DNA from 2 places in the Variovorax pasteuri genome. Region 2 is predicted to be linked to the other one. Evidence: predicted binding sites of a transcription regulator. Region 2 holds the regulator's gene; the other holds the start of a gene.
What was found. Region 2 encodes HrcA, which represses chaperone genes, less so after heat shock. Its sites were predicted from a motif close to TTAGCACTCNNNNNNNNNGAGTGCTAA; they were not measured.

Region 1 (7,276 bases), on a different contig from region 2:
AAGCTGAAGTCCTACCCCGACCAGCTGTCGGGCGGCCAGCAGCAGCGCGTGGCGATCGCGCGCGCGCTGGCGCTGCAGCCGGGCATCCTGCTGCTCGACGAGGTCACGGCCGCCCTCGACCCTGAGCTGGTCAACGAAGTGCTCGACACTGTGCGGCTGCTGGCCGCCGAGGGCATGACGATGTTCATCGTCTCGCACGAGATGGGCTTCGTGCGCGAGGTGTCGAGCAAGGTCGTCTTCATGGCCGACGGGCACGTGGTCGAGGTCGGCGACCCCCGGCAGATCTTCGACGCACCCCGCGAGGCCCGCACCCGCGATTTCGTCGGCAAGATCCTGCGGCACTGAAAGGGTCGCGCACCGCAGGCAACCTCGCCTGCGCCGCCAGTGCCGCGGACTGCGCCCGCGCTGCTAGTGCGGCGGGAAGCCGGTGACCAGGCCGTTGCTGAGCCTGGAGAGCGTGTAGCGCGCCAGATGGCGCAGATGGGCAATGACCGCCTCTTCGGCCGCCTTCGCGTTGCCCGCGATGTAGGCGTCCAGGATGGCCAGGTGCTCGGCCCTGTCGTCCTCGATGCGGTTGAACGGGTCGACCACCTCGAACAGACGACACAGCACGCGCAGGTGCGCGATGGTCTCGGCCAGCATGGCGTTGCCGGAGGCCCGCGCGAACAGGCCGTGGATCTCGTCGTCGGCGTGCCAGTGGCTCGAACCCTGCTGGCTCGAATCCAGCGACAGGATGTCGCTGCGCAGGCGCTGCACCAGTTCCGCGGGCACCTGCCCCATGGCGAGCGACACGGCCTGCGACTCCAGCCGTTCGCGCACCTGCAGGCACTGGAAGTAATGCGACGCGGTGATGCGCCGCACCGCGTACGAGCGCGCATTGGCCCGCACCAGCAGGCCTTCGCCCTCGAGTCGGAGCAGCGCTTCGCGCAAGGGCGTTCGCGACATCTGCAGGCGCTCGGCCAGGCGCCCTTCGACCAGCACTTCGCCGCCGGTCAACTCGCGCTGCAGAATGAGGCGCCTCACGACGGCGTAGGCCCGGTCGGTCAGATTGCTCGAGGCTTCGCCGGACGTGTCGGGCGCCGCGGGCGCATCGGCAACGGTCCTGGCAACGGCCGACCCGGACTTGCGGGTGCCCGAGGCCTTGACCGGTGCTGCGGTCTTGCCGGGCTTGGCGCGCGGCGCCGGCTTGATCGGGGCTTTGGGTTTCATATGATTTGTCTACAAACTGTGTGCAATCGAACGATGCCACAGCATACGTCAGGCATTGCAGCGCCCGCGAGGCCGGTTCGGCCATGCAGAACCGGCGCGTCCGGCAGCGCGGAAACGGCCCTGGAATACGACGCCCCCAATCCCCTGCCCTTGAAACGTCACCGAATGCCCTTATCATTAGCACTCGCTGCCGACGAGTGCTAACAGCCACTCGCTGCAAGTCGAATGGGCACCCGGGCCCCGTCCGGTGTCCGACCACAAACCCGTTTCTTATCCATATCAGGAGATGCAATGAAACTTCGTCCTTTGGCCGATCGCGTGATCGTCAAGCGTGTTGACAGCGAAACCAAGACCGCCTCCGGCATCGTCATCCCCGACGCAGCCGCCGAAAAGCCCGATCAGGGTGAAGTCCTGGCCGTGGGCCCGGGCAAGCGCACCGACAAGGGCGAACTGACCGCACTGACCGTCAAGGTCGGCGACCGCGTCCTGTTCGGCAAGTACAGCGGCCAGACCGTCAAGGTCGACGGCGACGAACTGCTCGTGATGAAGGAAGACGACCTGTTCGCAGTCGTCGAGAAGTAAGCCTTCTCCCCTTCCGATTCATTCAAATCCAATCCATTCGGAGTTAATTCATCATGGCAGCAAAAGACGTAGTCTTCGGCGGAGAAGCCCGCGCACGCATGGTCGAGGGTGTGAACATCCTGGCCAACGCAGTCAAGGTCACCCTGGGCCCCAAGGGTCGCAACGTGGTGCTCGAACGCTCGTTCGGCGCCCCCACCGTGACCAAGGACGGTGTGTCCGTGGCCAAGGAAATCGAACTCAAGGACAAGCTCCAGAACATGGGCGCCCAGCTCGTGAAGGAAGTGGCCTCCAAGACTTCGGACAACGCCGGTGACGGCACCACCACCGCGACCGTGCTGGCACAAGCCATCGTTCGCGAAGGTTTCAAGCTGGTGGCTGCCGGCATGAACCCGATGGACCTGAAGCGCGGCATCGACAAGGCTGTCACGGCCCTGGTCGCCGAGCTGAAGAAGGCTTCCAAGCCCACCACCACCTCCAAGGAAATCGCGCAGGTCGGCTCCATTTCGGCCAACAGCGACGAAACCATCGGCAAGCTCATCGCTGACGCGATGGACAAGGTCGGCAAGGAAGGCGTGATCACCGTGGAAGACGGCAAGTCGCTGGACAGCGAACTCGACGTCGTCGAAGGCATGCAGTTCGACCGCGGCTACCTGTCGCCCTACTTCATCAACAACCCCGAGAAGCAATCGGCGCTGTTGGACAACCCCTTCGTGCTGCTGTTCGACAAGAAGATCAGCAACATCCGTGACCTGCTGCCGGTGCTGGAGCAAGTCGCCAAGGCTGGCCGTCCGCTGCTGATCATTGCCGAAGAAGTCGAGGGCGAAGCCCTGGCGACCCTGGTCGTGAACACGATCCGCGGCATCCTGAAGGTCGTGGCCGTCAAGGCGCCTGGCTTCGGCGACCGCCGCAAGGCCATGCTGGAAGACATCGCCATCCTGACGGGCGGCAAGGTCATCGCTGAAGAAGTGGGCCTGACGCTCGAAAAGGTGACGCTGGCCGACCTGGGTCAAGCCAAGCGCATCGAAGTGGGCAAGGAAAACACGATCATCATCGACGGCGCCGGCGCTGCTGGTGACATCGAAGCCCGCGTGAAGCAAGTGCGCGTTCAGATCGAAGAAGCGACCAGCGACTACGACCGTGAAAAGCTGCAAGAGCGCGTGGCCAAGCTGGCCGGCGGCGTTGCAGTGATCAAGGTCGGCGCTGCCACCGAAGTCGAAATGAAGGAAAAGAAGGCCCGCGTCGAAGATGCACTGCACGCCACCCGCGCTGCCGTGGAAGAAGGCGTTGTGGCTGGCGGCGGCGTGGCTCTGCTGCGTGCCAAGCAAGCTGTGGGCGACTCGGTCAAGGGCGACAACGCCGACCAGGAAGCCGGCATCAAGCTGGTGCTCAAGGCCATCGAAGCGCCCCTGCGCGAAATCGTGAACAACGCCGGCGGCGAAGCCTCGGTGGTGGTGAACGCTGTGTTGGCCGGCAAGGGCAACTACGGCTTCAACGCTGCGAACGACTCGTACGGCGACATGCTCGAACTGGGCATCCTGGACCCGACGAAGGTCACCCGCACCGCACTGCAGAACGCCGCCTCGGTGTCCTCGCTGCTGCTGACGACCGAAGCCATGATCGCTGACGCACCGAAGGAAGAATCGGGTGCCGGCGGCGGCATGCCCGATATGGGCGGTATGGGCGGTATGGGCGGCATGGGGATGTAATTTCGCTCGTCCCCAGGCTGCGCGGCACTTCGTGTCCGCTGCGCCACCCCCCTACCGGGGGCAACACCTGCGGCCCGGCAAAGCCGGTTCCGCGGTGTTTCGCGAAAGTAAAAAACCCGTCTTGCGACGGGTTTTTTTATGGGCGCTCGGAATGTGCGTCGCTTATTCGAATTGATCCCGCAGCGCCGCATAGAGCGCCTGGAAGCGCGCATGCCGCGCCTTGTGCGTGTCCACGCCCTCCGTCCCCGGAACCAGCTCCTGCTTCACCGACGGCAAGGTGCAGACTTCAGCCACGGCGCCGCCATCGGCCAGCCACGCCAGGCGCGCCGCGCCCAGCGCCCCGCCGGTCTCGCTGCCCGCATAGAGCGTGAGCGGTACCTGGAAGATGTCGGCCAGCAACTGGCCCCACCACACGCTGCGCGCACCGCCGCCCACCAGCGCCACTTCGCGCAGCGGCATGTCGGGCGGCAGACGCAGGGTGTCGAAGCCGTCGCGCAGGCCGAAGCTCACGCCCTCGACCACGGCATAGGCAATCTCCGCGGGACCGTGCGCATGCGTGAGGCCGAACAGCACGCCCTGTGCAGCGGGGTTGTTGTGCGGCGAGCGCTCGCCAGACAGGTACGGCAGGAACAGCGGGCAGTGCACACGCTGCAACACCGGCACCGACGCCGCAGCCTCCAGCAGCGCCGCCTCATCGGTGAACTTGAATGTCTTCGCCGCCCAGCTCACCGCGCTCGCGGCCGAGAGCATCACCGACATCTGGTGCCAGCGCTTCGGCAGCGCGTGGCAGAAGGCGTGCATGGCCTGCGCGGGGTTCGGCAGGAAGCGGTCGGTCGACACGAACACCACGCCCGACGTACCGAGCGACACGAAGCCCTGCCCCGGTTCCACCAGCCCCATGCCGACCGCGCTCGCGGCGTTGTCGCCCGCGCCGCCGGCGATCAGCACCGTGCCGCGGCCCACGCCCCACCGCGTTGCCAGCTCGGGCTTGAGCTGCGCCGACACCTCGCTGCCTTCGACCAGCCGCGGCATGTGTGCGCGCGTGAGCCCGGTGGCCGACAGCAACTCGTCGGACCAGTCGCGCGCGCCCACGTCCAGCCACAGCGTGCCCGCGGCGTCCGACATCTCGCTGACCGCCTCGCCGCTGAGCATGAAGCGCAGCCAGTCTTTGGGCAGCAGCACGCGTGCCGTGCGCGCAAAGATTTCGGGCTCGTGTTCACGCACCCACATCAGCTTGGGCGCGGTGAACCCCGGCATCGCCAGGTTGCCCGCGATCGCGCCCAGGCGCGGCACGGCGCGCGCAAGCGCCTCGCACTGCGCGCCGCTGCGCCCGTCGTTCCACAGGATGGCCGGGCGCAGCACCTCGCCCGCCGCGTCGAGCAGCGTGGCGCCGTGCATCTGGCCCGACAGGCCGATGGCGCGCACGGCAGACAACGCCTCGCCATGGGATGCCTTCAACGCCGCCATCACCTGCTCGAGCGCCTGCCACCACTGCCGCGGCGCCTGCTCCGACCACAGCGGTTGCGGCCGCTCGACCGTGAGCGGCGCACGCGCCACGCCCACGATGCGGTGATCGTCGGCGAGCAGCAGCGCCTTGAGCTCGGACGTGCCGAGGTCGAGTCCCAGGTACAAGATGAACTCCCTGCCGTGTTACGAAGAGACGCCGCTGCCGAAGCGCGTGTCGGCCTGTTTTCTGAATTCGCTCGGCGTCATGCCCTTGATTTCAAGGAAGCGCCGGTTGAAGTTGGCCACGTTGTTGAAGCCCACCTGGTAGCAGATGTCCGTCACGTAGTGGTCGGTCTGCATCAGCAGGTGGCAGGCGCTGTTGATGCGCACGCGGTTGACGAAGTCGGTGAAGCTGTTGCCGGTGGAGCGCCGGAAGAAGCGGCTGAAGCGGCTCTCGCTCATGCCCAGCTCGGCGGCCACGTCCGACATCGAGATCGACTCGGCCATGTTGTTGGTGATGCGGTTGACGATGCCGTTGATCTGGTCGACCTGCGCATCGCCGTCCGCGCCCTGCATCTGCACGCTCGACAGCAGCCGGTAGTCGGTGCACTCCGCCAGATCGGCCAGGAATTCGCAGAACCGACCCAGGCGCCGCACGCCGCGCGCGGCCTTGATGTGGTCCCAGTGCACCTGCGCCTGCGCAGACATGCCGAAGAACTCGATGCCGTGGCGCGCGCGCTCGAGCAGCTGCATCACCTCGCGCAGCTCGGGAATCTCGCTGGCCGCGCGCTCGATGGGCTCGTGGCGGAACTGGATCACCCGATCGCGCCCTGCGGCGCCGCCTTCGGGCACGTCGAGCGAGATCCAGTTATGCGGCAGCCGCGGCCCGCACAGCACCAGGTGCCCGGGCTGGAACGGCCCGATCCAGTCACCGATGAAGGCCTTGCCCGAGGTTTCGGTGATCAGGTGCAGCTCGTAGTCTTCATGAAAGTGCCATCGCACCAGCGGACTGGGAAAGCCGTGCGCCAGGCAGCGCACCAGGCCGGTTTCTTCGGGCGCCTCGTAGCCCAGCGAGGGAGAGCGCGCAAAGTCGCGCTCCAGCTCAGGCTGGCGCTGGCGGGGAATCGAACGCTTGCGTGTGGACGTCGTCATGGCAGCACGGTTCAGGACCGGGAAGCAGCACCGGTATTTTGTGCCTCCGCGAGCGCGATGTGAACCGCGGCGAGCGTGGGCGGGTCGGCACCCTCGCGGGCGCAGTTGAGCGCGGCGGCGGTGGCGGCGAAGCGCATCACCTCGCGCCAGGCCTCGTCGCCCAGTTCGCCGAGCTGCGCCGGCCGCTCGACGCCGTGCGCAAGCAGCGAGACCGACAACCCGGCCGTGAAGGTGTCTCCCGCGCCGATGGTGTCGACCACCTGCACGCGCGGCGCAGCCACGGCCATGGGCGCGTGCCCCGTGCGCCACAGCGTTGCGCCGTGCCCGCCGCGCGTGACGATCACGGCACGCGCCCCGGCTTTCAGGATGTCCGCGGCCAGGGCGTCGACCGGTTGCCCGGGCGCGAGCAGTTCGGCATCTTCGTCGCTGAGCTTGACCAGGTCGGCCAGCGCGAACCAGCCCGTCACGCGTGCTCGGTAGCCGACCATGTCCGCAATCAGGCTGGGCCGCACGTTGGGGTCGAACACGATCACGCAGCGACCCTTGTTCGCCGTGATCAGGTCGGTGATGCGCGTGGCAGCCGGTTGCTGCAGCAGCGAAATCGAGCCGAAATGCAGGAAGCGGCAGTCCGCCGGCAGCTGCGGCAGCGGCTCGGGCGCCCAGGTGGCGTCGGCGCTGCCCTGTGTGTAGAACGCGTAGCGGTTGGTCTGCGGCGTGCGCTCGACGAAGGCCAGCGTGGAAGGCGCATTGCTGCGCAGCACGAAACTCGTGTCCACGCCGTTGCTCTGCAGGAAACCCATCAGCCGCTCGCCGAACAGGTCGGTCGAGAGCTGCGTGAAGAAGCCTGTCGGCTGTCCGAGCCGGGCGCAGGCCACGGCCGTGTTGAGCGGCGAGCCGCCCTCGTGCCCCAGGAAGGCCAGGGTGCCCGCCTCGCTGGCGGTGAAATCGATGAGGGCTTCGCCCGTGAGTGCTATGCGCATGGTGTCTGGATTCTCGATCAGGGCAAGGCGCTCGCATCGGCCAGGAAGCCGCGTTCGGCGGCCAGCGTGGCGGGATGGTCGAGCAGCTCGGCAAAGAGACGCGGCGGAATGGTGATGGCCCCCACGCCGAGCCCCAGCAACGAAAGATACGCCCCGCGCGAGCGAATGCTGGCCACCAGCAGTCGCGTGCCGGACAAAGGC
Region 2 (7,276 bases):
GACCTGATCGCGGCCATGGTGCACCGACGGGTCGGTGATCTCGGCGATCTCGAGGCGCTTGGTGAGAAAGCGGATGCGGCGGTCGATTTCGCGCAGGCGCTTCTTCCCGTAGAGATAGTCGCCGTTCTCGGAGCGGTCGCCGTTCTTGGCGGCCCAGTGCACCGTCTCGACGATCTTCGGGCGCTCCTCGTCCATCAGGTGCAGCAGCTCGTCGCGCAGTCGCGCGTAGCCGTCGGGAGTGATGTAGTTCCTGCTGCCTGCGGGCAGCGGCGGCAAAGCGCCATCGGCGCCGTCATCGTCTCCGTCGGAATCCGTTTCCTTGGTGAATGCCTTGCTCAACGCAAAATCCTCCAAAAAGAAAAAAGCCCGGAAGACGAATCTTCCGGGCTTTTCATGTAGTGGTGCGGCTGGCAGGAATTGAACCCACGACCCCTTGGTTCGTAGCCAAGTACTCTATCCAACTGAGCTACAGCCGCACAGCCTGCAATTATAGCCCGCTTTTCTCGACCTTTTTGAATCTGCTCGGCCGGCTACACGCAGGTTTCACAAAAGAAAAATGCCCGGAAGACGAATCTTCCGGGCATTTTCAGAGTTGGTGCGGCTGGCAGGAATTGAACCCACGACCCCTTGGTTCGTAGCCAAGTACTCTATCCAACTGAGCTACAGCCGCTGAGCCTTCGATTATATCCCGTTTTACAGAGCATTCCCGCAACGAAGCGGAAACGTCGCAAAACCTGGTGCAAAAAGATGCGGTGGTAGGCCGTGATGGGCTTGAACCATCGACCAACGGATTATGAGTCCGCTGCTCTAACCAACTGAGCTAACGGCCCACGCGGCACGATTCTATTCGCGGCGCGCAGCCTACTTGCGATGACTCAGCGCGTTGGTCACCAGGCGCGACGTGATGTCGACGATCTGGATCATGCGTTCGTAAGGCATGCGCGTCGGCCCGATCACGCCCAGCGTGCCCACGACCTGCCCGTCGACCTCGTAATTGGCGCTCACGATGGACAGCTCTTCGAACGGCACCACCTGGCTCTCGCCGCCGATGAAGATGCGCACGCCTTCGGCCTTGCTCGACACGTCGAGCAGCCGCATGAGCTGGGCCTTCTGCTCGAACAGCTCGAAGGCACGGCGCAGTTGGCCCATGTCACTGGAGAAGTCGCTCACCGCGAGCAGGTTGCGCTCGCCGGAGATCACGACATCGTCTTCCTGCGCTTCTGTCAGCACCTCGGAGCTCACCTGCACCGCCGCCTGCATCAACGTGGCAATCTCGCCGCGCAGCGTTTCGATTTCGGACTGAAGCTTGTCGCGCACCTGCTCGATGGTCAGGCCCGCATAGTGCGCGTTGATGTAGTTCGAGGCCTCGACCAGTTGCGACTGCGAATAGTCGGCCTCCGGAAAGATCACCCGGTTCTGCACGTCGCCGTCGGGCGACACGATGATCACCAGCAGCCGCTTTTCGGAAAGGCGCAGGAACTCGATCTGCTTGAACACCGAGGCGCGCCGCGGCGCCATCACCACGCCCACGAACTGCGACATGTTCGACAGCAGGTTGGCTGCGTTGGCAATCACCTTCTGTGGCTGGTCGGGCGCGAGGCTCGGCGCGGTCATGTGCTCGCGCTGGGCGGTCAGCATGGTGTCGACGAACAGGCGGTAGCCGCGGTGCGTCGGGATGCGGCCCGACGAGGTGTGCGGGCTGGCAATCAGCCCCAGCCCCTCGAGGTCGGACATGACGTTACGGATGGTCGCGGGCGACAGGTCCAGCCCCGCCGAACGCGACAACGTGCGTGACCCGACGGGTTGCCCGTCGGCAATGTAGCGCTCGACGAGCGTCTTGAGCAGCAACTTGGCACGGTCGTCCAGCATTGCAAGATTTTAGTGTTGTAATTTGTGAGATATGACCTCTCGCTTCCGATACGTCGCCCTGATCGGCAAATACCAGGCTTCCGGCGCCCGAGCGCAGGCGGACGCACGCGACGGGGTGATGGAAGACATCGGCACGTTCCTGGAATCGCAGGGCTGCACGGTTTTCGTCGAGCGCTCGACCTGCGAAGAGGCACAGGACGACGAAGGCGCCCCGGCCCATCCGCGCTACGAAGCCCTGTCGGTCGAAGAAATCGGCCAGCGCTGCGACCTCGGCCTGGTGGTGGGCGGTGACGGCACCATGCTCGGCATCGGCCGGCAGCTCGCGAGCTACGGCATTCCCTTGATCGGCATCAACCGGGGCCGCCTCGGCTTCATCACCGACATTCCGCTGGACAACTACCAGGCCACGCTGATTCCCATGCTGGCCGGCGAATACGAAGAAGACCACCGCAGCCTGATCCACGCGCGCGTCATGCGCGACGGCGTCTCGGTGTTCGACGCGCTCGCCATGAACGACGTGGTGGTCAACCGCGGCGCCACCTCCGGCATGGTCGAGCTGCGCGTGTCGGTCGGGCGGCACTTCGTGGCCAACCAGCGCGCCGACGGGCTGATCATCGCCACGCCCACGGGCTCGACGGCCTATGCGCTGTCGGCCGGCGGCCCGCTGCTGCATCCGGCGGTGCCGGGCTGGGTGCTGGTGCCCATTGCGCCGCACACGCTGTCGAACCGCCCCGTGCTGCTGCCCGATGCCGACGAGATCGTGATCGAGCTCGTCGGCGGGCGCGACGCCAGCGCCAATTTCGACATGCAGTCATTGGCCTCGCTCGCCATCGGCGACCGCGTGGTGGTGCGCCGCTCCGACTTCCGCGTGCGCTTCCTGCATCCGCGCGGCTGGAGCTATTTCGATACCTTGCGCAAGAAACTTCACTGGAACGAAGGGGGCTCCTGACATGGCGCTGCGACGCATCGCACTGCGCGACTTCGTGATCGTGCGATCACTCGAACTCGACCTGTCCGGCGGCTTCACGGTCTTGACCGGTGAAACCGGCGCGGGCAAATCCATCCTGATCGACGCGCTGCAGCTGGCGCTGGGCAACCGTGCCGACGCGGGCGCGGTGCGCGAAGGCGCCGAGCGGCTCGACGTGAGCGCGGAGTTCGACGCCGACCCGGCCCTGGACACGTGGCTCGACGAAGGCGGCTTCGAAGCCGGCGACGCCCTGCTGCTGCGCCGTACCGTCGACCTGCAGGGCCGCAGCCGCGGCTGGATCAACGGCAGCCCGGCCACTGCCACGCAGCTGCGCGAACTCGGCGACCACCTGCTCGACATCCATGGCCAGCACGCCTGGCAGAGCCTGACGCGGCCCGAGGCCGTGCGCGACCTGCTCGACGCGTACGCCGGCGTGCGCACCGACGCGCTCGACGCAGCCTGGCATGGCTGGCGGCAGGCGCTTTCGTCGCTCGAACACGCGCGCTCGGCGCAAGACTCGCTGCAGCGCGAACGCGAGCGGCTTCAATGGCAGATTTCCGAAGTCGCCAAGCTCGCACCGGGCGCGGACGAATGGGAAGAGCTGTCGACCAACCATTCGCGCATCTCCAATGCGCAGGCACTGATCGACGCGGCCCAGGGTGCCAGCCAGGCGCTGGAGGACGACGACCGTGGCGCCCTTGCCGCCCTCACGCGCGCGGCCACGCTGCTGCAGAACTGCGAACACATCGAGCCCGAGTTCCGCAACCTGGGCGAAGTGCTGGCTTCCTGCGTGGCACAGGCCTCCGATGCGGCGCATTCGCTGCACGGCTACCTGCGCGACGCCGACGCGGACCCCCGAGGCTTGGCCGAACTGGACGAGCGCATGGGCCTGTGGATGTCGCTCGCGCGCCGCTACAAGCGCACGCCCGCCGACCTGCCGGCGCTGCTGGCCGGCTGGCAGGCCGAGCTGCAGGCGCTCGACGCACAAAGCGATCTCGAAGGCCTGGAGCGCGCCGAAGAAGCCGCGCAGCAGGTCTACATGAAGGAAGCCAAGGCCCTCGGCAAGTTGCGCAAGCAGGCTGCGCCGCGCCTCGCGCAGGCCGTGACGCAAGCCATGCAGGGCCTCGGCATGCAGGGCGGGCGTTTCGAGGTCGAGCTGCAGCCGCTGGCGCAGCCCGGCCGCGCCGGCCTGGAAGAAGTGGCGTTCCTCGTGGCCGGCCACACCGGCAGCACGCCGCGCGCCATCGGCAAGGTGGCCTCCGGCGGCGAACTGTCGCGCATCGCGCTGGCCATCGCCGTGACGACCAGCCAGCTCGGCGCAGCACAGACGCTGATCTTCGACGAGGTCGACGCGGGCGTCGGCGGCGCTGTCGCCGAGACGGTCGGCCGGCTCATGAAGCAGCTCGGCCGCGACCGCCAGGTGCTCGCCGTGACCCACCTGCCGCAGGTGGCCGCCTGCGCCGACCACCACCTCGTGGTCGCCAAGCGCCAGACGGCGGCCGCCGGCAAGGAGGGCCCGCGCACCGAGAGCGGCGTGTCCCGCCTCGACGACGACAACCGCGCCAAGGAAATCGCCCGCATGCTGGGCGGCGAAAAGGTCTCGCAGACCTCCCTGGCCCACGCCCGCGAAATGCTGGGCCACAAGACCTCCGTGACCGCGCCATGAACCTCGATCTCGTGCTCATCACGGGCATGTCGGGTTCCGGCAAGTCGGTGGCCCTGCATGCCATGGAAGACGCCGGCTACTACTGCGTCGACAACCTGCCGCCCGAGCTGCTGACGCCCTTCATTGCCCTGCAACACGAACAGGAAACCCCGCGCGTGGCCATTGCCATGGACGTGCGCAGCGGCGTGTCGCTGCCGATCGTTCCGCAGCAGCTCGAAGCGCTGCGGCGCGACGGCGGCATTTCGCTGCGCTCGCTGTTCCTCGATGCGACGACCGATGCCCTGCTGCGCCGCTATTCGGAAACCCGCCGCCGCCATCCCCTCTCGCGCCAGGAAGGCCGCACCGACGTGCCCGAACAGCATCGGGTGCTGGTGCAGGCCATCGAGCTGGAGCGCGAACTGCTGGCCGACCTGCGCGACGGCGCCGACGTGATCGACACCAGCCTGATCCGCCCGGCGCAGCTGCAGAGCTACATCAAGTCGCTGATCTCCGCGCCGCAGAACGCGTTGACGCTGGTCTTCGAGTCGTTCGCCTTCAAGCGCGGCGTGCCGCTGGATGCCGACTACGTGTTCGATGTGCGCATGCTGCCCAACCCGCACTACGTGCCCGCGCTGCGGCCGCTCACGGGCCGCGACGAGCCGGTGATCGAGTGGCTGCGCGAGCACGACGACGTGGCGCGCATGTACGACGACATCGAGCAGTTCCTGTCGCACTGGCTCGATGCGCTGGCGCGCGACCACCGCAGCTACGTCACGGTGGCGATCGGCTGCACCGGCGGGCAGCACCGCTCGGTGTTCCTGGTCGAGCAGCTGGCGCGGTCTTTCGGCGCGCGATGGGGTGCGCTGAAGCGGCACCGCGAACTCGACGCGACCTGAGGCCGCCCGCCTCTAGGCCTCGCTGCCCTCCAGCAGCTTGCGCATCGGCGCCGGCAGCCCCAGCCGGCTCCATTCCTCTGCAGAGACCCAGCGCGCACCGTCGCCTTGCGGCTGGCCGCCCTGCAGTTGCACGGGGTGCAGATGCAGGTCCTTGTGGGTCAGCACATGCACGAAGGCCGGCAGGTCCTGCGCATCGCGCTGCGCGGTGGCGGGCAATGCGGCGAGCAGCTCTTCGCGGCTGTCGAACACTGGCAGGCAGTAAAGCCCGGCCCAGATGCCCTTGGCGGGGCGCTTTTCCAACCAGGCACGGCCCTGCGCATCTCGCGCGAGCAGCACCCAGAGCGACTGGGCGCTGCGCTTGAGCTTGCGGGTCTTCACGGGATAGCGCTCGGGCGTCCCTTCACGCAAGGCCGCGCAGGTCCTGTTGACCGGGCAGATCATGCAGCTGGGCTTGCGCGGCAGGCACACGGTGGCGCCCAGGTCCATCAGCCCTTGTGTGTAGTGCGCAATCGCCTCGCGCTGTTCGGCGGGCGGCAGCAACTCGGTCGCCAGGTCCCACAGTGCGCGCTCCTGCGCCGATGAAGACATGTCGCCCGCGAAACCGAGCACGCGCGTCAGCACGCGCTTCACGTTGCCGTCAAGGATGGCGACGCGCTCGCCGAAGCAGAAGGCTGCGATCGCCGCGGAGGTCGACCGGCCGATGCCCGGCAGCGTGACGAGTTCGACGGCGGTGCGCGGAAACTCGCCGCCAAAGCGCGCAACCACGTCCTGCGCACAGCGGTGCATGTTGCGCGCACGGCTGTAGTAGCCCAGGCCGCTCCACAGGCCGAACACCTCGTCTTCCGTGCCGGCGGCCAAGGCCTTCACGTCGGGAAAGCGTTCGAGAAAACGCGCGAAATAGCCCAGCACCGTCGTGACCTGCGTCTGCTGGAGCATCACCTCCGACAGCCACACGCGGTAGGGGTCGCGGGTGTTCTGCCACGGCAGCTGGCTGCGCCCGTGGGTGCGCTGCCAGCTCACGATCTGTGCGGCGAAATCGGGGGGCAATGGCGAAGAGACAACCGCCTCGGCGGCGGAACGTTCAGGCCGCACGCAATTCGCCGGCCGTGGCCAGGGGCGGCGGCTTTCCCGGCTGCGCGATCAGCGACGTGAACTCGCGCAGCCGCACGTGCAGCTCGGCCAGGTCGCGCTCCTGCGCGGCCAGCTCGATCAAGCGCTCGTCCAGGTTGCCCGCCGCGCTCTGGATGCGCTCGATGGCCTCGATGCGTTTGCTGAAATTGCGCCGGCGCTCCTTGAGCTGTGCATCGATCTGCGCGCTCGCGCCCTTGCTCCAGCGCTCGACCTCGGTCATGGCGGCTTCGTTGACGAGGCGCAGACGGCTGGCCAGCGCGCGCACCAGCTTGTCGCAGAAATCGGCCTGCGCCAGCTTCAGCAGGTTGCCCACGCCCAGGTAATGGATGTGGCTGCGTTCGATCTGGCTGAGCTCCTGCTCGAAGCCCGTGAGATCGGGCTCGGCCGGCGCCTGCAGCGTGAAGCCCTGCTCGGCGTTGAGCTGGCGGAAGGTGGCGTGCAGCATCGACTGGATCTCGGCCGTGGTCGCCTGCACTTCGCGCAGGTTGTTGCGCAGCGAGTCGAAGGTCTCTGCGTACACCTTGCGCACGTTGAACTTGACGCCCGGGCGCTTTAGCGCGGCCGACAGCCGCACCATGTCGGCCTTGAGCGCGGTACGCCCGAGCACGGCGTACACCTCGCGCAGCAGCTTGCCCTGCACCGAGCGCAACGCCAGGATGCGCGTGTTGCTGCCCTCGAACTCGGCGTGTTCCTGGTCGATGCGCGCACGCATGTGGCGGATCACCGAGACGTTCTTGCCGCGCAGGCCCTGCAGTTCGAGCGCCTGCT

Region 1: groES (co-chaperone GroES) is a predicted target of HrcA. The motif match lies at 1,387-1,413, and genes of this name have one in related genera.

Annotation. Positions count from the first base shown of each region.
Region 1 is NZ_JBPJZS010000001.1:240,102-247,377, reverse strand. It holds gene ACSFBM_RS01105 (amino acid ABC transporter ATP-binding protein) at 1-345, shown strand, start outside; gene ACSFBM_RS01100 (GntR family transcriptional regulator) at 409-1,209, opposite strand; gene groES (co-chaperone GroES) at 1,501-1,791, shown strand; gene groL (chaperonin GroEL) at 1,845-3,497, shown strand; gene xylB (xylulokinase) at 3,660-5,129, opposite strand; gene ACSFBM_RS01080 (AraC family transcriptional regulator) at 5,148-6,095, opposite strand; gene ACSFBM_RS01075 (carbohydrate kinase family protein) at 6,107-7,075, opposite strand; gene ACSFBM_RS01070 (transaldolase family protein) at 7,093-7,276, opposite strand, start outside.
Region 2 is NZ_JBPJZS010000003.1:383,499-390,774, reverse strand. It holds gene greB (transcription elongation factor GreB) at 1-339, opposite strand, end outside; tRNA gene ACSFBM_RS15400 (tRNA-Arg) at 400-476, opposite strand; tRNA gene ACSFBM_RS15395 (tRNA-Arg) at 594-670, opposite strand; tRNA gene ACSFBM_RS15390 (tRNA-Ile) at 754-830, opposite strand; gene hrcA (heat-inducible transcriptional repressor HrcA) at 862-1,869, opposite strand; gene ACSFBM_RS15380 (NAD kinase) at 1,901-2,818, shown strand; gene recN (DNA repair protein RecN) at 2,820-4,502, shown strand; gene rapZ (RNase adapter RapZ) at 4,499-5,377, shown strand; gene mutY (A/G-specific adenine glycosylase) at 5,390-6,424, opposite strand; gene ACSFBM_RS15360 (dynamin family protein) at 6,459-7,276, opposite strand, start outside.